DNA from 3 places in the Leptothoe sp. EHU-05/26/07-4 genome. Region 3 is predicted to be linked to each of the others. Evidence: predicted binding sites of a transcription regulator. Region 3 holds the regulator's gene; each other region holds the start of a gene.
What was found. The regulator HrcA, encoded in region 3, represses chaperone genes, less so after heat shock. The targets are predictions, from matches to a motif close to TTAGCACTCNNNANTNNNGAGTGCTAA.
Positions count from the first base shown of each region.

Region 1: groL (chaperonin GroEL) is a predicted target of HrcA. The motif match lies at 4,112-4,138, and genes of this name have one in related genera.
Region 2: groES (co-chaperone GroES) is a predicted target of HrcA. The motif match lies at 3,209-3,235, and genes of this name have one in related genera.

Region 1 is NZ_JAXSQV010000004.1:756,453-764,154, forward strand. It holds gene U2F10_RS16330 (alpha/beta hydrolase family protein) at 1-1,556, shown strand, start outside; gene U2F10_RS16335 (hypothetical protein) at 1,760-2,257, opposite strand; gene groL (chaperonin GroEL) at 2,400-4,079, opposite strand; partial or broken gene U2F10_RS16345 (Mo-dependent nitrogenase C-terminal domain-containing protein) at 4,974-5,289, shown strand; gene U2F10_RS16350 (ATP adenylyltransferase family protein) at 5,363-6,250, opposite strand; gene U2F10_RS16355 (CPBP family intramembrane glutamic endopeptidase) at 6,423-7,268, shown strand; gene U2F10_RS16360 (GTPase family protein) at 7,309-7,702, opposite strand, start outside.
Region 2 is NZ_JAXSQV010000005.1:425,069-432,770, reverse strand. It holds gene U2F10_RS20480 (hypothetical protein) at 1-261, opposite strand, end outside; gene groL (chaperonin GroEL) at 936-2,564, opposite strand; gene groES (co-chaperone GroES) at 2,770-3,081, opposite strand; gene U2F10_RS20465 (two-partner secretion domain-containing protein) at 3,470-4,198, shown strand; gene U2F10_RS20460 (hypothetical protein) at 4,228-4,902, shown strand; gene U2F10_RS20455 (hypothetical protein) at 5,281-6,201, shown strand; gene atpD (F0F1 ATP synthase subunit beta) at 6,387-7,702, shown strand, end outside.
Region 3 is NZ_JAXSQV010000007.1:1,277,826-1,285,527, forward strand. It holds gene U2F10_RS30175 (protein kinase domain-containing protein) at 1-1,032, opposite strand, end outside; partial or broken gene U2F10_RS30180 (4-Cys prefix domain-containing protein) at 1,036-1,140, opposite strand; gene U2F10_RS30185 (LysR family transcriptional regulator) at 1,201-2,241, opposite strand; gene U2F10_RS30190 (hypothetical protein) at 2,545-3,282, shown strand; gene U2F10_RS30195 (2Fe-2S iron-sulfur cluster-binding protein) at 3,398-3,877, shown strand; gene hrcA (heat-inducible transcriptional repressor HrcA) at 4,119-5,207, shown strand; gene U2F10_RS30205 (rhomboid family intramembrane serine protease) at 5,165-5,794, opposite strand; gene U2F10_RS30210 (DUF4126 family protein) at 5,974-6,528, shown strand; gene hemH (ferrochelatase) at 6,590-7,702, opposite strand, start outside.

The DNA of each region.
Region 1 (7,702 bases), on a different contig from region 3:
TGCTTAACCGCCAGGGGGAGGTGGTACATGAGTTAGCGGATTTACCCCTGGCCGACGATATTCCCATTGCCTTTGACTCAGTGCGGCAGGGTAAACGGGGCATCGGCTGGCGGACCGATCAGCCTGCCACCCTATTCTGGACAGAGGCCCTAGACGGTGGTGATGCCAGCAATGAGGCGGAGCATCGGGATGGGCTGTATACTCTGGCTGCACCTTTTGACGGGGAGCCAACAGAACTATGGCGTTCCACCCTGCGATTTCGTGGGGTTACCTGGAGCACAGAAGATTTTGCTGTTGTGACAGAAGCCTGGTACGACAGCCGTCAATTAAAAGCCTGGTCCATTAATCTTGGGCAAACTGCCTCGGAGCCAGTCTTGCTAGATGAAAGAGACTTTCAGAATGCCTATGCCAATCCAGGTAGTCCAGTTCTGATGCCAGGGCCCTATGGCCGTTCAGTGCTGATGCTCAGTGAGGATGGCAAGAGTATGTACCTTAACGGCGGTGGTGCTTCACCCGATGGAGTGTTTCCCTTTTTAGATCGTCTGGATCTGACTAGCTTAGAAACAGAGCGTCTTTGGCAGGCTGAAGGAGACGTCTTTAGTCGGATAACGCGTTTGCTAGATGCTAATGCTGAAAATATTATTGTTCGAAGAGAATCTCAGACTAGCCCAGGCAACTATCATCAGCTGATGCTGTCCAGTGGAGAAGAGAAGCCTCTAACGGAATTTGTTGATCCCCTGGCTTGGTATGCTGATGTACAAAAAGAAATTGTGCGCTATCCCCGTGCGGATGGAGTCACGCTGACAGCCACTCTATACCTGCCACCGGGCTATAATCCAGCGACCGATGGCCCTTTACCTACGGTGCTTTGGGTTTATCCGCGAGAGTTTAAAGATCGTGCAGTTGCTAGCCAGAATACTCGCTCAGAGTATACGTTCACTCGTCCAGGACGAGATTCGGTTTTGTTTTTGTTAACGCAGGGTTATGCTGTCCTCAACGGACCAACCATGCCGATTGTGGGTGAAGGGGATAAGCAACCGAATGATACCTACATTGAGCAGCTGGTATCGAGTGCTGAGGCCGCAGTTAACTTGCTGGTAGAACGAGGTGTTAGCGATGGTCAGCGCTTAGCCATCGGCGGCCACTCCTATGGTGCATTTACCGCCGCTAATTTGCTCGCCCATAGCGATCTCTTTCAGGCAGGCATTGCTCGCAGTGGGGCCTATAACCGGACGCTCACACCCTTTGGTTTCCAAGGAGAACAGCGTAATTTCTGGGAAACACCTGAGACGTACCTAACCATGTCTCCGTTTATTGCCGCTGAAAAAATTAATGAGCCACTGTTGTTGATCCACGGTGCTGAGGATAACAACCCAGGTACCTATCCGATTCAGTCTGAGCGTCTCTACGAGGCGATGAAAGGCCTCGGTGGTACGGTGCGCTATGTGTCATTACCGGCAGAGGGCCATGTATATCGCTCGCGCGAAGCCGTTGGCCACGTGTTGTGGGAAATGGTGTCTTGGTTAGATGACCATGTAAAAGGTGGTGAACCCTAACCCCCTTGTTGGTCACCTGACATCTCCAATATATGGAAACACCGTAGGGGTAATGCCTCGTGCTTACCCCGCGATATTGCTCGCTATTTGCCAGAATTTTGTACCACCCGAAAGAAATATGTTGTCCGTAGGAATTGGGGCAACCACAAGGGATTGCCCCTGCGGGGTATCTAATTTTTTATTGGTATACCGAGGGCAAAACCTTAATCCAACAATGACCCAACCAATAATTTTTGCAGCATCCAAACCAGGCTTACGGCCAGAGATGCGCTCCAGATAGTTGCGGCTAGCGTCAGCTTGCCATTCAGCACACAGAGACTACCGCTAATTAGAAGAGCGATCGCAACGCCACCCGATACCCGCACCAAAATCTGCACAGCTTCCGTTAGTTTGCGCAGACGAGTGGCCACATCATCGGTGGATACAGGCGAAATTGCTGATTCTAGTAGCGTTTGAAAGCTGTCGTATTGCTTGGAATCAATGTGGTAGTAAGTACCCAGGTCAGTATCCCGGAGCGCTGGGTTGGAACGGAGGCCGAACTGTTTGGCGGTTGCGATCGCAGCCCGCACCTGACGCTTGCTCGCCACCCCATTAAACGTATCAAACAGCGACTCGCGATACACACCTGCCCTTGCCATCTCTAAAATCCGCTGGCTGAGTTCCACCTCATGGAGCTTGGCTGGGTCAGACACTTGAGTCACTGGCTTTTTCCAATCGCTAAGTAAATATGTACTATTTAGAATATAGCCGATTAATATCCCTGCGCCAATCAATCATAAAAAACATAGGGGCGTTCCACGGAACGCCCCTACAAAATATGGCCTTAAAAAGACAGGATGGATGTTACATCATGCCGGGCATGCCCATGCCGCCCATGCCACCCATGCCGCCCATGCCACCCATGCCGCCCATGCCGCCCATGTCACCACCAGGTGCAGCAGCTTCAGGTTCAGGCTTCTCAACCACAAGTGCTTCGGTCGTTAAGACCATGCCAGCGATAGACGCAGCATCCTGCAATGCAGAACGTACAACCTTAGCGGGATCAACAATACCGCTAGCCATCAGGTCTTCGTAGGCACCAGTTAGGGCGTTGTAACCTTCATTAAAAGGAAGTGAACGTGCCTTCTCGACAACTACGCTACCTTCATCACCAGCATTGTCAGCAATCTGACGCAGAGGAGCTTCTACAGCCCGCATAACGATGTCGACACCAGTCTGCTCTTCAGGGCTGAGGCTAGCTTTAAGGTCGTCAAGCTTTTGCGCCAGGTGCAATAGCGTAATGCCACCACCAGGAACGATACCCTCGTCCACAGCTGCTTTAGTTGCGCTTAGGGCATCTTCAATGCGTAGCTTGCGGTCTTTCAGTTCAGTTTCAGTGGCAGCACCAACCTTGATTACGGCCACACCACCCGCTAGCTTAGCCAAACGCTCAGATAGCTTTTCCTTGTCATAATCAGAGTCAGTTTCGTTCAACTCTCTACGAATCTGACCGATGCGCTCGTCGATATCTGCCTTATTGCCACTCTCAGACACAATAGTAGTGGTGTCCTTGGTAATGGTGATCTTATCGGCAGTACCTAGCATTTCAACCGTCGCCATTTCCAGGCTGAGACCAATGTCTTCAGAAATGACCTGACCACCTGTCAGTACAGCAATATCCTGCAGCATAGCCTTACGGCGATCGCCAAAACCAGGAGCCTTAACCGCAGCGACATTCAAGACGCCACGAGCCTTGTTGACAACCAATGTTGCCAGCGCTTCGCCGTCTACATCTTCAGCAACGATGACGAGGGGCTTGCCAGCACGGGCGATGTTTTCTAGGACGCCTACCAGGTCCTGCATAGAACTGATCTTCTTATCGGTGATCAGAACCAGTGCACCTTCAAGATCAGCGATCATTCGCTCTTGATCGGTGACGAAGTAAGGGGAAATATAACCCCGGTCAATCTGCATCCCTTCAACCACATCGAGTTCGGTATTGAGGGACTTAGATTCTTCAACGGTAATCACACCGTCCTTAGTAACTTTATTCATAGCCTCGGCAATCATGCTGCCGATGGCTTCATCACTACCAGCGGATACCGTAGCTACCTGGGCGATCTCCTTACCTTCTACAGGCTTAGCGACCGCTGCAATCTCATCAACCAATTTGGCAACGGCTTTTTCAATACCGCGACGTAGGCTCACGGGGTTCGCACCAGCCGCTACGTTCTTGAGGCCTTCACGGATAATTGCCTGAGCCAACACAGTGGCTGTGGTGGTACCGTCACCAGCTAAGTCCTTAGTTTTAGAAGCTACTTCTTGGATTAACCGTGCCCCGGTGTTTTCATAGGGATCAGACAGCTCAATTTCCTTAGCAATGGTGATGCCGTCATTGACAATCTGAGGTGCGCCGAATTTCTTTTCAAGAACAACGTTACGACCCTTAGGACCAAGGGTAATTTTGACCGCATCGGCCAGGGCGTTAACGCCTTGTTCTAAAGCCTGGCGGGACTTTTCATCAAATACTACCAGTTTCGCCATAGTCAGCTCGTTTAGCTCTGCAATGAAAGACCTTAGCACTCTCTGAGTCAGAGTGCTAACTAAGCGTATATCACGACATGGTGTTGCTTAATTCGCGATAACCGATCCTTAGAACCGCCCCATGCTTGGTCTGCCTGCGCAGTATCCATCAGATGCCGCAATTCAGATGCCGCAATTCAGATGCTCCCTGTAGCTGTGCAGTGTGGCCATACCTGGCGTATCAACTTTTGTTGAGTTTATTCAATTCTCTAGAAGATGGTCAGCGTAGAGTATCAGGTTTGACAAATTTCTTGCCCAATGTCTTAAGTGCTTTACCCAACGGTAATCTGATGGGAACTGCCTAATGCCGCTGAATACTGACTAATATATTTACCGAGAGAGGTAATTATTGTTACGTCAATCTCGTAGGTAATAACTTTGGGAATCTGGGCAAGATGACTTTAGTGTTATTCCGTTCCCTAGTTTTCTACCAACGGCCTTGACTAAATTTGCAAAGTTTTTCTGAGGGGCTACGAGTATCCGGAAAGGTAAAGGTCAGATGCGTATCTTGCATCAGATTCTAGAAAATGTCTCGTTCGTAACACACAAATTGGGATCCATCTTCTAGCATTTATTTTGGGCTGAAATCCAGTTCAAATTACATTGTTTTTATAGTTTCCGTTCTTTATTAGACCTTTAGAAAACTTTCGTCAGGGTTATTATTCGCTTTACCTAGGCACAACGTTAATTGCTTACCTTAGAGGGAATTAACACACAACTCCTCAAGTCCTTATAACTCCATTGTCTGAACAGTTAGCGTTTCTAATAACTAAACTCCTTATAAATCTTCTATCTAAACAGTCAGCGCTTCTAACAATCTGTTCTCCTGAAAAATTAAGTCTTTCTTTCTAACTCATGTCTTCTGCCACTGCATTTCTGAAGAACCACGTTCTCCATGGCATCAAGTTCCAGTTCAAGCCGTTGCAGCCTCTTCGATTCTGGATCGATCTCTTTAAATGTTAAAGACCCTGAGCAAGCACGTTGGATTGCTCGCGTCGTTCCTGCTCAATGTCCATTTGAACGTGATATTGTCCTGTTTGGCCGCACAATCGCTCACATCCCTCCGATGTGTAAGCTTAACCCTTTATATGACGAGGTAGTGGGTTTACGCTTCCGGGCCCTATGTTTCTTGGCCGATGAATGCGGCGAAGATATTTCCGCTCTAATTTAGATGTGGGTTGTATCCACTCGTGTAGGGACATTCCCATTATGGTAGGGACGTTCCATGGAGCGTCCCTACATAGTTAAATTGCCTTGCCGACTTCCTTTAATAAGGTCATCGGTCCGATTTCTTTAAGTTTGTCCATTTGCTCTTGGTTTTTGACCAATAACGAACCGGCAAAACCGAGGGAGTTGACCGAGATGCCCAGATAGTCATCCTGACGTCGTGGCACGGCCATTAACCAGTTGCGTGTGCCCAGTAGGTTATAGGCATCTCGCTGGGACCCTTGCCATTGTCCGGTGGGATCATCTAGTGCCAGGCTATGTAATAGTCGTCGATAATGCTGAAGCCATTGCTGCGGTCCGTCATCAGGACTGAGTTGAACGATGCGGTGGGCATAGGGCAGCTGAGGCGACTGACCGATGCCATCAATAAAATTGGTGACGCGGATGGCTGCTTCAATGGGCAAATCCATGGACTGTTGGGGGATAAGCTGAAGGTGTTTATGGGGTTGACTGGCTCCAGCAGCGGATCCACCATTGTAGAAAAATAAGCCAGCGACTTCTTCTATACAGCGGCAAAGGGCTTCAAAATCAGCCAGGTTAAGCCAGTCGAGCTGAGACTCAAAGCTACGGGTGACGATCAGAAAATGATGGTCAACGACATTAAACTTGTTTAGCAGACAGACATGGGTGTCGGAGATGTCTGTGACATAAAGGTTGGGGTCGTAGGGTAAAAACGGATTGGTCTTTTTCTTGGCCTGAACCTTACGGGCCTGAGCTTTGCGGTTTAGGTTGGTTAAAATTCTTATAATAAACTCCACACACCCATCGGTAACAAGTTCATACTCGGTGTCGATGGGTTTTAGGGCTTCAGTAGTTAAGCCGTGCTCGGTTTGGGCTTGGAGTTTGGACCATAGGGTATGGGACTGCCAGGGTTTGCGAGGGTGTGAGTCTGTGCGATCGCACATATATCTATCCTGATAAACCGCTACTGCTATGCAGTTTTAACATAGCTCTGGTACAAATATGTTGTTACATCCCGACGCGTCATATCGTTTCTGATGCACGGCATAGATCCGTAATGCCCGAGTTGGTCATCTGTTTTGAAATTAAATGCACTCTAATTATTAAGGTGTTCGCATGGGTAGGAACCCCTTCGAAGTACTCAAATTCCGTACCCATGTGTTAGTTGCTTTTATTGTGAGCAACCTGCTGGTAGAAATTATCTATGGCATCCTTGATTATCAACGGCTGCTGCCCTGGCCCCTAAATGACAAACTGTGGATACCTGTCCAGTTCATAATTATTTTTGGATTGGTGTGTGTCGTTCTTATCACCACCGGGCAGCGAGCTGGTTTGCAGCTAACTCGTTTATTTGGGCCGCCGCCGCGTTTCCCGTGGGCCTATGGCATATTGTTAATTTCCAGTATGCTGATTTTCTCTTTCAGTAGCTTTTTATTGCTGTTTTACCCCGTCTCACTATTTGCTCCTGGGTTTGTGGAAGAACGACTGACGGAACAGCTGCTAAATGTTGAAACAGTGGCTCCTGGTCTATATCGCTACTTGATGCTGTTTGTTGTTCTGGTTTTTGCCCCCATCGCTGAAGAATTTGTATTTCGGGGTGTGTTATTACAACGCTGGGCTGTGCGATGGAATTTGCCTGTGGGGATTATCATGTCATCTTTACTGTTTGGCATGTTACACATCAACAACCCCTTGGGGCTCACCATGTTTGGTGTGATTATGGCGCTGTTGTATATTCGCACCCGCAGTTTGTGGGTGCCGATTATTGCCCATGCGCTCAACAATGTTGTCTCGGTTGCACCGGAATTGCTATCACCTGGTCCCCAAACATTTGATATTGGTGATTTTCAGCAGACTTGGTGGGTGGGCCTTATCGGCCTGTGTTTGGCTGCGCCTACGTTATGGCACTTCATTTCTAATAGTTGGCCCCATAAAAATACACAACCACCCTATTTTGGATAATAAACGAATCCGTTGTTTAGGAGCGTTCCATGCAACGCCCCTACATGGGGTTTTTACGAAATCTCTCCTTTGCCGATTTAAAGGCATCTTTCATGGCGGCTTGAATGCGTTCAGGGTCAGGCTTTTTCCCACCCATCAGATCGCCAAAGTAGATGCATGCACCTTCACCCAACGCCCAGGTATAAGCTGCTGCCCATGAAGCCGCAACAACGCTGCCGAAACCGGGGATCAATTTAATCAATTCTCGCCCGATGGCTTGGGCCAAGAAACCTCCAGCGATGGTACTAGCAACACCGCCTGCTTGGGAAAAGCTGAGGCGTTGACCATAAAGTTGCCCCAGGGCAACAATCATGGAAACTTGCAGCGCCGTAATCGCTGGCATCGTGGCGAAGGGTAGCGGCACCGCAGCTAATGTGGCCGCAATCACGGAAAAA
Region 2 (7,702 bases), on a different contig from region 3:
AGCACAGTAAAGTCGCTCACTGTCAGCACTAAATACAGATATTCGATCACAGTTGGGCAAAGGGGGTAAACGAGTAATCAAGGCGACCGCCCATAGACCTAGAGCACTTGATGCTACCAGCAACATCAACCACACACTTGACCAGAACCAAGCCTGTCGCCCTCTCGATTTACGTCTACCCTCAAGACTTACCAAGTCTTTCCCCGTAGAGTCTGCGGGCGATGAATTAAATTGTTGTGGATCAGTAGGCGTAGCAGTCATTAGCAACAGCGTCCCAGACAGTGCAGGCCATTAACGGATAGGTCTCCCCCGAAAAAATCGGGAAAAAATCAATGGGAAGGAACAATATCCACACTGGGTCTGACTGTTCTAACGCGAGCCGTCAGGGATGTAAATATCGCTTTTGGCTTAACTTGCTAAAGCCACCCTTTAAAAATTCATATGGATTAGCCCATCTTCAGGCTACTTGCTCCTACAAAGCATTGACTGGGTTAGCAAAGCTATCCAGCGACTAAACCAAAATTTTGCTGTCATTGTAGAGGCAATTGACTAAATTACACAGGTTTTCGGAAAAACCTTTGCTTACAATAATTTAAGTGATCCTTCAAAATGAGTTTGCCCCGCTAAATCACCTCCAAATCATTGACTGATTGATATCCTTCAATGAGTGGCTGCATTAGTTCAGGTATGTTCCTTTAAGTGGTAAGCGGTGACAGCTCAGCCATGACTCAAACCACAACGCAGACCCAAAAATCAGTCTCTGCAATCTGCACCATCCCAGACTCCTGATGCCATGGTAGTTATAGCCTCGTAGAGCGATATCGGTGCATGCCCTCAATCACCAATGACAAAAGCGGCAGGTGAGAAACACCAACCGCTTTTAGTTCACAGTTATCGACACTCAAAAGCATCGACTAATGGATTGTAGGAGCAGCTTAGTAGTCGAAGTCACCCATACCGGCACCAGCACCAGCAGCTTCCTTAGGCTCAGGCTTATCAACAACGATGCACTCAGTTGTCAATACCATCGCAGCAATAGACGCAGCATTCTGAGTCGCAGAGCGAGTTACCTTAGCAGGGTCAACAACACCAGCCTGCAACATATCCACGTATTCGTTAGTTGCTGCATTGAAGCCGATGTTAAAGTCCTTCTCCTTGACGTGCTCAGCGACAACAGCACCGTTCTGACCAGCGTTCTCGGCAATGCGCTTGAGGGGAGAAGTCAAAGCACGGGTGACAATCAAAGCACCAGTCAGCTCTTCGCCAGTGAGATTAGCATTAGACCACTCTTCTAGACCAGGAGCCAGGTGGGCCAAAGTAGTACCACCGCCAGGAACAATACCTTCTTCAACGGCAGCCTTGGTTGCGTTGATGGCGTCTTCTAGACGCAGCTTACGGTCCTTCATCTCAGTTTCAGTCGCTGCACCAACTTTGATGACAGCAACACCACCGGAGAGCTTAGCCAGACGCTCCTGTAGCTTCTCCTTGTCGTAGCTGGAATCAGACTCTTCGATTTGACGACGAATCTGCTCGCAGCGTGCCTTCACATCGGCTTCGTTGCCTTCGGCTACCAGGGTGGTGTTGTCCTTAGTAATGGTGATGCGACGGGAGGTACCCAGCATGTCGATGCTGACGCCGTCGAGCTTAAGACCCGCATCTTCAGTGATGACTTGACCACCAGTTAGAACAGCAATGTCCTCAAGCATGGCCTTACGGCGATCGCCAAAGCCAGGCGCTTTAACAGCAGCTACGTTAAGCACACCGCGCAGACGGTTAACCACAAGGGTCGCCAGGGCTTCTTTCTCGATATCTTCAGCGATAATCAGTAACGGTTTGCCGGAGCGGGCAACCTGCTCAAGCACGGGAACTAGATCCTGTACCAGGGCAATTTTCTTGTCAGTGAGCAGCAAGTAGGGGTCATCTAGAACCGCTTCCATGCGCTCAGTATCGGTGGCGAAGTAAGGGGAGATATAGCCCTTATCAAAACGCATACCTTCAGTGATCTCCAGCTCAGTCGTCATAGACTTGCCTTCTTCCAAGGAAATGACGCCTTCGCGGCCAACTTTCTCCATGGCTTCAGCAATCATTTTGCCGACTTCTTCATCGTTACCAGCGGAGATAGTACCTACCTGGGCAATGGAAGTAGAGTCACCAACGGGCTGGGCTTTCTCGGCAATCCGCTCTACGAGGTAAGCAGTTGCTTTCTCGACACCGCGCTTGAGTGCGATCGCATTTGCACCAGCCGCCACGTTACGCAAACCTTCCTTAACAATGGCGTGAGCCAATACGGTTGCAGTGGTAGTTCCGTCACCAGCCGCATCGTTAGTCTTAGAAGCTGCCTGACGAATCAGAGCAACACCTGTATTTTCAATGTTGTCCTCTAGTTCAATTTCCTTAGCGATGGTGACACCATCGTTAACGATTTGAGGAGAGCCAAATTTCTTTTCAAGAACGACGTTACGTCCCTTGGGGCCAAGGGTAACAGCAACGGCCTCAGCCAAAGTATCCATGCCTTTTTCCAAGGCACGACGAGCATTCTCGTTATATATGATGCGCTTAGCCATGAATCAACCTATGTTTCAGAACGTTTGAGAGGGGTCTGGGGTGGGTACAAGAAGCAAGCTTCCTTGAGTTTGCATTTTTGAGTTTTGGGCTCTTAGTTAAGGCTTTTAGGCTTTATGTCACCCACCAAAAAGTCAACTACCTCTGACTTTTTGGAATACCTTTAATTCAAAATTCAAAACTTAAAACTCATAACTGAGCTGGTGCTTAGCCAACGACTGCAAGGATATCCTTCTCAGAAAGCAATACGTAGTCTTCACCACCCAGCTTGATATCAGTGCCTGCATACTTGGAATAGAGGACCTTGTTACCAACCTCTACATCGGGAGCTTGACGGCTGCCGTCATCGCCACGCTTACCAGGACCCACTGCAGTAATTTCGCCAACCTGGGGCTTTTCCTTAGCGGTATCAGGTAGCAAAATGCCGCCAGCTGTCTTCTCTTCAGATGCGCTGACCTTGATCAGAACGCGATCACCTAGGGGAGTGACACTTGAAACACTCAAAGAAATGGCTGCCATAGTTTTCTCCGAACTTTGATAGATCAATCATTCGGCAATTGCACCAAGGCGATATCAGTTCGCCTGAGCAGTCCCTTTTTCCAACTGAAGGATCTGATAGGGAAAGGAGCCGCAACCTGAACACGGTTTAGCACTCTCTATTGCCGAGTGCTAATTTATCGCTTGAAGAGAAGCGATCGCAACAGATAGAGGGGTACGGGTTCCCGAACTTAGTGATTCCTCAAAACTCCTAGCAAACTTTATGGTTTCAACACAGTGATCTTCACAGCTGCTTCAGGTTGTATTAAAAATTCCTCGTATTATTTAAATGAATGGGTGCCATCTGTAGTTCTTGATACATTTTCACCTAGTGCATATGCTGACACGTTGTCTAGCAATTGCTAGTCCCATGAATTTCAAATTTTCCCTGCTCTTAAATGCCCTGCCATTATGGATAATCGGTCTACAGGGAGTAGCTTCTGCACAGGTCTCACCATCATCAGAAGCATCCGTTACAGCACCAACCCATATCCAACCAGCAACGTCCGACACAAGCATTGTTAGGCAGTCTAATCATCAGCTCAATATTTTAGGTGGGCAATCTTCAGGCGGGGTTGAGCCTAATTTAGTTCATCAGTTTCACCAGTTTGATGTAGGTTCTGACAATGCCGCCAACTTCATCGTTGCCCCAGATGTTGCCAACGTCATCAGCCTGATCAACAGCGCTCAGCCTTCAGCCATCGATGGCTTACTCCAAATCACTAGCGATGATCCAAACCTGCCAAGCAACGCCAATCTTTTTCTAGTCAACCCGGCGGGCATTATTTTTGGGCAAGATGTCACCCTGAACCTACCTGCAAATCTGACTGCTACCACAAGTTCCGGTCTTTTATTTAACGATAGATATCTCCTATCTGTAGATGGATCCATTAGTGAAATAGCTCTCTCAGGCCACCAATCTGAGCACCATTCAGGAACACCCAGCATTAGGAATCTCGTTGGTAACCCTAATGGCTATCTACTATTCACAGGATCAACCAGTTCAGAAATATCAGCCCCATTCTCCCCCGCACTGCCTACAGGTAGCATCGAAAACCAAGGCACCCTTCAAGTCCCCCCCAAGCATCCATCACCTTAATTGGCCAATACATTCAAAATGACGGCAATGTGACTGCCCCCGGTGGCAATGTCAATCTAGTCGCGGCCTCTGGAAACAACCTTCTGAGACTCACCCAACCAGGTAATATTCTCGGCCTGGAGGTAATTCCGGCCGACACTCTCCAAACCATCGCTTCTACTGAAGCACAGTCCGCCATAACCCTGTTACCAGCCGCGAATCTAGCGGAAATGCTGACCGGTGGTGAAGATAATAATGCAACTCAACTCGCAATCACTGCTGACGGTGCTTTTGTCTTAAACAACACCCCACCCCTAACACCAACCGCAGGCACAGTTTTAATTCGCGGCACTGTGGATATTTCCGACAGCGCCATACCTGCCCCCAATAGACTCCCAGGTCAGGTCAATATCCTTGGAGATCAGATCAACCTCATTGGAGGCAGCATCTATGCCAATGCCGTCGACCAAGCAGGCACCATCTCTATCGGTGGCATGCCCGTTGTAGATACCTTCAGTGCTACCTATGTCTTAATTGACCGTAGCTCTGAGCTTTCTGTCGACTCATCAGAGGCCAACGGGGGTGTTATTAACGTGTGGGCTAGTGACACTGTTCGTTTCTATGGTGAAGCAACCGCAGATGGGGCCTCATCATATTTAGATGGTGACATATCAATTAATGCAGGCAACTCACTGGATGTGCGTCGACCAGCCGTCAGCCGATAAACCATTGCTACAGCAGCCCGACCCACTCAATCAGTTCAGCAATTGAATACACCACATAGCGGTGTCGTTAGTTTAACGACCCGCTTTTTTTAGCAAGCAGATCCGTCAAAAACAGACTCCATCAAGCATGCATCATATCCGTAATACCACCTGAATTCAACCAAGATTGATGTGTATTTTTCATAAAGCTTACGTACTTTCAAGGAGCTTCTCAAGAAAAAGTGTCACTCTGGAAAAACCCCTAAAAATGAAGTTTCAAGAGACTATACCCCCCTCAACAAAATCTCTTCGAAACATCAATGGTGCGCCATAGAATCAGTATTTTTTGATACTCGGCAACCAAAAGTATCGTATTGCCCAAATCCTGAAACTTTACCCATGCGAATACCTTTTACTTTTGCTCCACAAGTTGGTGCAGCAAGCCTTTTGAGTATCGGATTATTAGCACTTGGTGGTGACGCCTCTGAAGCCGCTTGCCTACCGGGACGTTGTAGTCAAAATGGCCTCATATTTAGCGAAGCATCAGCCAACTTTAGAATCACGAATGTGACCGGCAGAGGTACCCATAACAACCCATTTGTGGTCTACCAAGATGTATGGGGCCTAGACATCTCTTTGGCCGTCAGCAATTTACCCAATGCTCCACAGCATTCAGTTTTTAATCGGCCAGGCTTTGCGATTAGTATTGTGTCGCGCAACCTGACAGGGGCATTCTGGCGGTTTTATGACCATGAATTGCAAGAGACGGCAGGGTACGCCAGTGGCGAAAACGATGGCCTATCCTTTGCCCAAGCTATAGGTCCTGTTCGTCCTTACACATCTAGTCACTATCAAAGAGCTGACGAAATTACAGATGTACGCGACTTTATTAACTTCTATCGGGGGAATGGAGTAAACCCAGGCGAAACGGTCCGCTTTAACTACTTCATTACCGATACGATTCCCAATCAGCGGTTCTATATCAGACAGCGTCCCGACTACCGAACCAACGCCACACAGACACCCGTCATTTCACCACAACGCCCTAAGATTCAGCCAACCAACCCCAGACCTATCAAAGCTCCCCAACCCATTCTGAAAAGACCTCAGCCAGTTACGCCAGCACCGGTTATACCAGCACCGGTTAGACCAGCGCCAGCGGTGCCACCTCAACCTGGTGTTTCACCACCCAAGGTTCTCGCCCCCCAAGCCCAACCTGTGACCTTACCTCAAGCAGTTCCTGAACCATCAACGGTCATTATGGGCGTGTTAGCTCTGCTATTTAGTAAATCGATAGACCAGCGTAAGTCACCAAATTAACCAAACCTATTGTCTTGGAGCAGCACAAATACAATCTTGGTGAAAACGCAAAAGAACCCCGACTATAGCAAATACCAGTGCCATGGGTGATACATCTAGTGATAATCTTTTACATGGCACTTTGAAAGTAAAAATAAAATTAAAAGTCGCCGCAGTAGCTAATACCCTTAGGATAAGGCGCAAGCATGGTCACCACTGCAGAGAAAACAAATACTGGCTATATCACTCAGATTATTGGCCCTGTTGTAGACGTTAAGTTCCCCGCTGGCGAGCTGCCCAGCATTTATAACGCCCTCAAGATTGAAGGCACTAACCCCGCTGGTCAGGCTGTTTCTGTTACTTGTGAGGTACAGCAGCTACTAGGAGACAGCCAGGTAAGAGCCGTAGCGATGCGTTCTACCGACGGATTGGTACGGGGAATGGAGGTCACTGACTTGGGTGCACCTATCAACGTACCTGTTGGCCCTCCCACGTTGGGTCGCATCTTTAACGTTCTTGGTGAGCCCGTGGATGAGAAGGGTGATGTGGATATGTCCACCACACTGCCCATTCACCGAGCTGCTCCCAAGCTAACTGAATTGGAGACAAAGCCCTCAGTATTTGAAACGGGTATTAAAGTTATTGATCTCTTAGCACCTTATCGTAAGGGTGGTAAGACCGGCCTCTTTGGTGGTGCTGGTGTGGGTAAAACCGTATTGATTCAGGAGCTGATCAATAACATCGCTCTACAGCACGGTGGTGTTTCTGTGTTCGCTGGTGTAGGTGAGCGTACTCGAGAAGGAAACGACCTGTACAACGAATTTATTGATTCTGGTGTAATTAACGCTGATGACCTGGGGCAGTCCAAAGTTGCTCTAGTGTACGGCCAGATGAATGAACCCCCTGGTGCTCGTATGCGTGTGGCGTTGTCTGCGCTAACGATGGCTGAGTACTTCCGTGATGTTAATAAACAGGATGTTCTACTGTTCGTCGATAACATCTTCCGTTTTGTACAGGCCGGTTCTGAGGTATCTGCCCTGCTAGGTCGTATGCCTTCTGCGGTAGGTTACCAGCCCACTCTGGGTACTGATATGGGTGACCTTCAGGAGCGCATTACCTCTACTCTGGAGGGTTCTATTACTTCTATTCAAGCAGTTTACGTTCCTGCGGACGACCTGACTGATCCTGCACCTGCAACTACATTTGCTCACTTGGATGCGACCACTGTACTTTCTCGTGCATTGGCTTCTAAGGGTATCTATCCCGCTGTGGATCCTCTGGATTCTACATCCACTATGCTCCAGCCTGACGTTGTTGGTGGTGAGCACTACACAACTGCTCGTGCAGTTCAATCTATCCTGCAGCGTTATAAGGAACTACAGGACATCATTGCCATTTTGGGTCTAGATGAGCTTTCTGAAGATGATCGTCTCGCGGTTGCCCGCGCTCGTAAGATTGAGAAGTTTCTTTCTCAACCTTTCTTTGTAGCGGAAATCTTTACTGGTCTGGCTGGTAAGTACGT
Region 3 (7,702 bases):
TTTTATCCACCAACCTCCTCCAGTTACCAATGCGACGAGTAGAGCCAGACCGAGCATCCATGGCCGTATGACTCCTGGTTTGGTTTGGCGAGTTGAAACAGGGTTTGGGGAGGCTGCTGTGTTGAGTGGCTGAGGTGGTGACGGTGACGTCGGTGTTTGGGGCGCAGGTGTCGCTGCACCAGATACCGAATGACTGATGCTGGGCATCAAGACATCTAAGGCGGCCTGGGCACTGTGATATCGATCTTGAGGACTAGCACTTAGTAGTTTGGTGATGACATGGTCCAGATTTTTGTCTTCAAGGGTGATGTATTTTTGCCAAAGCCACTCGCTGCTATAGCTATCAAATAGATCTGCTGTTTCTTGGCCAGTCAATAAAATAATGCAGGTAACGGCTAAGGAATAGAGATCGGACGCTGGAAAAACTTGTCCACCAGTAACCTGCTCGGGAGGTGCGTAGCCTGTGGTGTAGATGCCTGTTGAACGATTTGATGCAGCGGCTCCAGTGACCTGTTTGACTGCTCCGAAATCTAACAAATACAGCTGATTATCAACTGTTTTCATAATGTTAGAAGGTTTGATATCGCGATGAATAGCTCCGTTACTATGGACAAAATCCAGGACTTTTAAAATAGAGATGAGGATAGCTTTAACTGCCCTTTCGGGTAAGGTGCCGCGCCGATCGAGAATTTGGTCTAAGTCTTCACCATCAATAAATTCTTGGACCAGGTAAAAGTATTCTTCATCCTGACCCGATGATGGAGATTTCACCACGATGGGGAAATAGGCGTAGAGATCGGGAATTTGTGGATGTTGATTTCCTAGACGCTCTAGGACCTCAGCCTCACGGGCAAAGAGCTTCTGAGCAATCTTTAATTGTTGTTGGTTGAGTTGGGCTGATGGTTGAAATAGCTTGACAACGCAGGGACGTAAGGTGGGGGTGTCGCGATCGCACGCATAATAAGCTGACCCAAACCCCCCTTGACCTAAAAGTCGCTGTGGCAAATACCGTCCTCTTAAAATTAACGGCATGCCACAGCTCGTGCAAAAGAGCTGAGACGCTGTTTGAAGCGAATCCTTTAGGTTTGGATGGAAGTTAACTGGTCGAGAACAGCCGGGTCTAGTGCAGTGTAATTGCATGGAGCAGCAACGTGACGACGTATTCAAGTGGCAACGCCCAAGAATAAGCTTAACTAAAGCTTAATTGCTCTCTTCAACAGGTTTTTGGTCTACTTGCTTGCCGTTGGTATCTGCTTTAGCGGGTGCTGCCTGATTTCCCCCATTTTTCTTGCGATCAGAGCGCTGATCAAAGTCAATTTCCCGGTTTGTAAACTGAGGCAGAATCTCCTTGGTAAAAGCTCCAGCTGCCGTTGAGCGATAGCGATTGGGATTAAAAATCACCGATAGGGTGCGTTTGACTACGACCGAGTCAATTTTGGCTCGATGCAATACTCCCATCTGTAATTCTTTCTCAATGGCTGAGATTGAGACAAAGGCCACTCCCAGCCCAGACTGAACGGCGTTTTTAATGGCCTCAATGGAGTTCAGTTCCATTTCGGTTCTTAGCCGCCGGGTTTCAATGCCGCACCGGGTGAGTACCTGGTCGATTACCTTACGAATAGTAGATTGGGAATCGAGGGAAATAAATTTTAGTTTGTAGAGATCTTCTCGCTGAATCGCTTGACTACTGGCCAGTGGATGGAAGACAGGCATAATCAACGCCAGTTCGTCTTCAGCGTAGGGGATAATTTCCAGCGAATCCTGTAGTTCTGGAGGGACTTCACCCCCAATAATCGCCAGGTCAATCTGGCCATTGCCGACACTCCAAGAGGTGCGGCGAGTGGAATGCACATGAAGCTGTACCGCCACATCTGGATAGCGTTGACGAAACAGGCCAATCATCCTTGGTAGTAGATAGGTGCCTGTGGTTTGGCTGGCCCCCACAATCAGAGTGCCCCCCTGTAGTTTTTGCAAATCCTCAATGGCGCGACAGGTCTCTTGGCAAAGACTGAGGATGCGATCGCCATATTCCAGCAACAAATATCCCGCTTCAGTGAGCTGTGCTCTCCTACCACCACGGTCAAATAGAGGGACATCCAACTGACGCTCTAAATTTTGTACCTGCAGGCTAACGGCAGGCTGAGATACATACAGACTATCGGCAGCTCGCTTGAAACTACCCTCTGCCGCAATCGCCTTTAGAATGCGCAGTTGATCTAACGTAAACGGGAGGTCAGACATAACGGTTAGGGTGTTAACGCCGGTATTTCAAGCAAAATCCGTGGCACGATCAATAAGGGCCTCTACTAAATAAGAGCACTTTAAAGTATCTAACAAATAGAGCTACCCTGTCGCTGCTTAACACACTTACTAGCACGTTAAAGTCCACAGGATACGTAGATCATTCATTCCTTATGAGGGGAGAATAACTCAAAACGTTAGCTAAAGTATTTTTTGTGAGGAAAACTTTTAAAGCTTGTCAATGAGTTTACCGATTTTATTGAACGTTTGTGGTCATATTCTATCTGCTCTAGTCTTGCTTATATGCAGTTCCAATTAATTCAAAATTTTCTAGACCTGCCCGGTATTATTGGTTTTAGTCTGGTGCCTTTAAATGACACCTCCAATCACGCTTATAGCGTTGGCTTTCCTCAAGGGAACGGGCCTGATAAAAATCCCCTACTGCTACAAGGAATTCAACAGATTATCAAGACAACGCCCACCTCGCTAGAATTTTGTGCATTTCAATTTGGGTCGTATCAGGTGGAGTTGCACAAGGTTGAGAGCGGAGCTGTCTTACTAGTTTTTAGTGAAGGTGCACTCTCTAGCCAGTATTCGAAGTCGGTCAGTGAGCTAATGCAGTTCATTAAAGCTGACTATTTAGCGTTAGTTGAGAGCATACAGTCCATTCATGCCGACAATGTAACTCCTGCCACAACATTCTCTGCACAGCGGCAAACAGCTAGTGTTGATGATGTTGTAGCGGCGATGAATAGTCTTAGTCAGGTAACGAGTCGATATTTAGGCACGCAATTGGTGGCTAATCATTGGCGCACCTATCAATCCCAGGACATGGTCTGGCTGAAGAAATTTTGTATTTCCGTTGATGGCACGATCAGTGTGAAGGATGTAGATTCAAAACTTTCGCCGGAACAGCTCACAGAGATTCGTCTGTGGACTCAGCGATTTCATCAGCGATGTACCCGTATTATTCGAGATTACGACGTATTAGTGGAGCAGACACTACCTAAAGAGCACTGGCAGCTGCTGTTTGGTGGATAACTTTTGTTTTGCGGATATTAGTGACGGTAAACCAAACACTGAGTCAATTTTAAACACTTGCCAGTCACTATGTTTACGTGAATAGTGGAAACTTTTGCCCGATATTTAAACACCTATGGTAAAGACAGTTCGGTTAGAACCGATTGCCCAGGAGAGTGCCGTTGAAACTAACGGCAACCTGTTATCGGTCTTATTACATCAAGAGTTAACTGTATTAAAGGAATGTGGCGGACGAGGTATGTGTGCTACCTGCCACGTTTATGTCAATGAAGGCATGGATGAATTGACCCCCATCAGTCGACGGGAGCAACGTACCCTAGCAATTATTACTTCCTGTAGAGCCAATTCTCGTTTAGCCTGTCAAGCTCGGGTGAAGGGGAATGGTGTAGTGGTGGAGTTACCCCCTGGCATGTACGTCAACTCCATCAAGGACATTGAGTCTCTGATTGGTCGTCGAGCCGACCAAGACTTACTGCACCCTTTGACTGGTGCCGTGCTGGTAGAACAGGGCAAATTAATTACCCGGTCGATGTTACGCAAAATTGCAAATGGTGCCGATTTAAACCTGAACGAGTATTTCAACCACAGTACCTAGAATGTAGGTATCTGGTAGACGGCACTATGTAGGCAGGTCCCTGTATTGCTTAGATTATTTTGTAACGATATGTTTACGCCCATAGTCTTCAAGGTCTTTTTGAGAAAGACAATTTAATATCTTTATTAAAAGATTTAGTATCTTATTGAGCTTTCTAGGTAAACAGCACCCTTTAGTATGGGTTTAATTGAGGGCTCGGCCAGATAATACTTGATGTGGCTGCTTGTATTTTTAGATATTGATGGCTGTCGATAAATCTAGGGATCTTAATCTCCGTCAACAAAATGTGATGCGTGCCACTGTGCGCCACTATGTGTCGACAGCAGAGCCTGTGGGGTCCAAAGCCTTGCTGGATGCCTATGACTTAAATGTCAGTGCGGCCACAGTGCGAAATGTCATGGGGGCACTGGAGCGCTCTGGTTTTTTATATCAGCCCCACACATCAGCAGGGCGAGTGCCTTCTGACTCAGGATATCGGCTCTATGTGGATCAGCTGATTAAGCCTTCAAGGCCAACGGCTCTGCGGATCGATCAACTTTTGTCACAGCATCTAGATTGGCAGGGATGGAGCATTGAGGCCTTGTTGCAGGAAGCGGCTCACATTCTGGCTCACTTGAGTGGCTATGTGGCTTTAGTGACCATGCCTGTATTAGAAAAAATGGTGGTCAAGCACTTACAGCTAGTGCAAATATCGGCTGAGCAAGTGCTTTTAGTGGTGGTCTTAGATAGCTACGGTACTGAGTCTATGGTGGTTAGTTTGCCTAGAGGCACTACGGGGGCCGGGGGAACCCAAGACGAGGAAGTGCTGGATCGAGAGCTACAGATTTTATCCAATTTTTTAACCGCTCAGCTATGTGGCAGGCAGCTGTCTGAGATCTCTAGCTTAGATTGGGATGAAGTAGATACAGCCGAACATCATGTTGTAGCCCTTTGTCAGGCCATTGATGACCTGTCGCGCCGTAAGCGTCAGCCCCAAACCCATATTTTGGTAAAAGGTGTAGCGGATGTGTTGAGTCAGCCGGAGTTTGCAGAGCAAAGTCAGCTGAGAAACCTGGTGTCGTTGTTGGCAGATGGACGCGAGCAGCTATGGCCCTTGATCTACTCAGACGATAGCCCGCTGCTTAAGATTTGGATTGGAGAAGAAAATCCGCTGGAGCCAATGCAAAGCTGTGCTCTGATTTCAGCGACCTATAATCGGGATTCTCTGCCGTTGGGTAGTGTGGGGGTGATGGGACCCACTCGGATGCTGTATGAAAATACAATTGCAGCTGTTGAAGCCACATCTAGTTACCTATCAGAGATTATGTCAGGCTTAGACGTTAACCAGTAGGCGGCGACAATGCCACTGATAAAGCCAAACAGGTGGCTTTCCCAGGAAATTCCAGGTTGTGTGGGTAAAACTCCCCAAAACATTGCGCCATAGGTAACTAGGATAAATAAGGATATTGCGATCGCACCCATCGTTCGTTCGTAATATCCTCGGGCTACTAAAAATCCTAAATAGCCAAAGATTAGGCCACTGGCCCCAATGTGGACGGTTGAACCTAGAGAAAAGAGACTGCCCAATAACCATGTGCTTGCTCCCCCCAGGATCGTAATCATCACTGTGGCTTTGATCCAGGTGTCGATAGAGCGCAGCATCACCCACCAGCTGAGGGTGAGCATGGGTACTGTATTCGCTAATAAATGATTAAATCCACCATGGAGAAATGGGGCAAAGAGAATTCCCCAGATCCCATCTATAGAACGGGGGCGAATACCGTATCGATCGAGATGCCCACCAAACACTAAAAAATCTATAATTTCAATACACCATAGGGTAATCAAAACGATACCCAATAGCTGAAATCGAGCTACGGTAGCAGATTTCAGTTCAGATAAGAGAGGACGATCGGATGACATGTTTTGAGATGGCATTAACTCAGGATGTGGGCAACCTATGCGGCACAGGCTTGGAATAACCACTAGTTCCTAGGTTAAGCCAACTACCGTAAAGTTGCCTTCGCTTCTCTTGCAAATTTGCATTTCTACCGCCCTACCTGCGTCACCACCCTCATCTCACGTTTGACTCCCTTCACTCCATTTACAGAAACGACGTGATCCTTCCAGAACTGCTAGCGGTGCTCTCGATTTCGGCAGCCACTGGCCTCAGACTGGCGTTACCATTACTGCTGATTGGCCTGTTTTCAGGCGAACAGTTATGGGCCGCTGTGCCAATTTTGGCCAACATTCCTCAGATGTTGGTGGTTGCCGTGTTGGTGATTTGGTCCCTGCTAGAATTGACGATTTCTAAAGATCGGGTCAGTCGTCGATTTTTGCAAAGTGCGGAGCTGTTTATCAGTCCGTTTGTTGGCACAATTGCTGGCGTTGCGATCGCACGCCTCGCTGATATCAATGACAGCCTCACCCTTGTCCTTTTAGCCGTGACAGGAGGCGTGCTTGCCTTGGTTATTCAAATGGTTCAAGTGGGCTGGCTATATCGTTTTAACAGCCCGCCCATGTGGATGATTTTTGTGGAAGATGCCCTTTGCATCTGCCTGGTATTCTTTGCCTTTGATGCACCGGAACAAGGTGGCCTAATTGCTTTATTTTTACTTTGGTTTGCTATCCGGAGTTCAGCTGTCTGGCGGCAATGGCAGAAAAAACGGTGATAAAAATGCCGGAGGGTGGGCATTGCCCACCCTCCGGCATTTTTGTATTGCTCTTGCAGAATTACATCAGTCCAGCAATGTGCAACGGCCCATGACCGCTTACCATTTCCAGCAGTAGTGCCAAGAAACCCACCATCGCTAGGCGACCATTCCAGACCTCGGCAAAGGGAGTTAACCCCCATGCAGACTTATCTTGAGGGTAAATACGTACCTGTTTCTGCAACTGCGCAGCGTCAGAAAATAGCTTACGGGGAGATTCCAAAGCCTTTACCACCATGTTACCCATGTCTTCAATAAAGACAGGATAGGTATTCAGGGCAGGAACTCGGTGGAATCCTTTGATGCCAGATTCTTCAGCCAACTCGCGATATTCAATATCGATTTCCTGCAAAGTTTCAATGTGCTCAGATACAAAGCTAATGGGCACAACCACAAGGTCATCAATGCCTTTCTCTGCCAACTCTTCAATGGCATCTTCTGTGTAGGGCTGTAGCCACTCTACGGGGCCTACACGACTTTGATAAGCCAGTGTAAAGTCATTGGGACGATTGACCGCTTTTATGATTAAGTCAACGCAGTGCTCCATCTCTCGCTGGTATGGATCACCTGCTTCTTCGACATAGCTAACGGGTACACCATGGGCGCTAAAGAAGATGTGACCACTTTCAGGATTTGGTAGTTTATCCAGCTCTTGAATGATCAAATCTGCCATAGCTCTGACATAGCCAGGGCTGTTGTACCAAGACGGAATCAGGGTGTAGTTAATTTTCTGTAGGGCGGGGTCGGCCTGCCAAAGTTTTTCTAGCAGCCGGAAACTAGAGCCACTAGTACTAATGGAAAACTGAGGATATAGAGGCAAAATAACGAGGTCTTCAATGCCATCTTGCTTAATTTGAGCAACAGCCTCTTCAGTGAAGGGATACCAGTAGCGCATGCCAATATAAATCTTGACATCGCGCCCCAGTTTTTGTAAGTACTCCTTGAGGGCTGTCCCCTGCTCTTCAGTAATACGGCGTAGGGGAGAACCACCTCCAATCTCCTTATAATTGTCCTGGGATTTGTTCGCACGGCTAGTGGAAATTAGCCAAGCGAGAGGTTTTTGCAACCAGGGAAATGGGAGCCGGATAATCTCTGGGTCAGCAAACAAGTTGAACAGAAAAGGACGGACATCCTC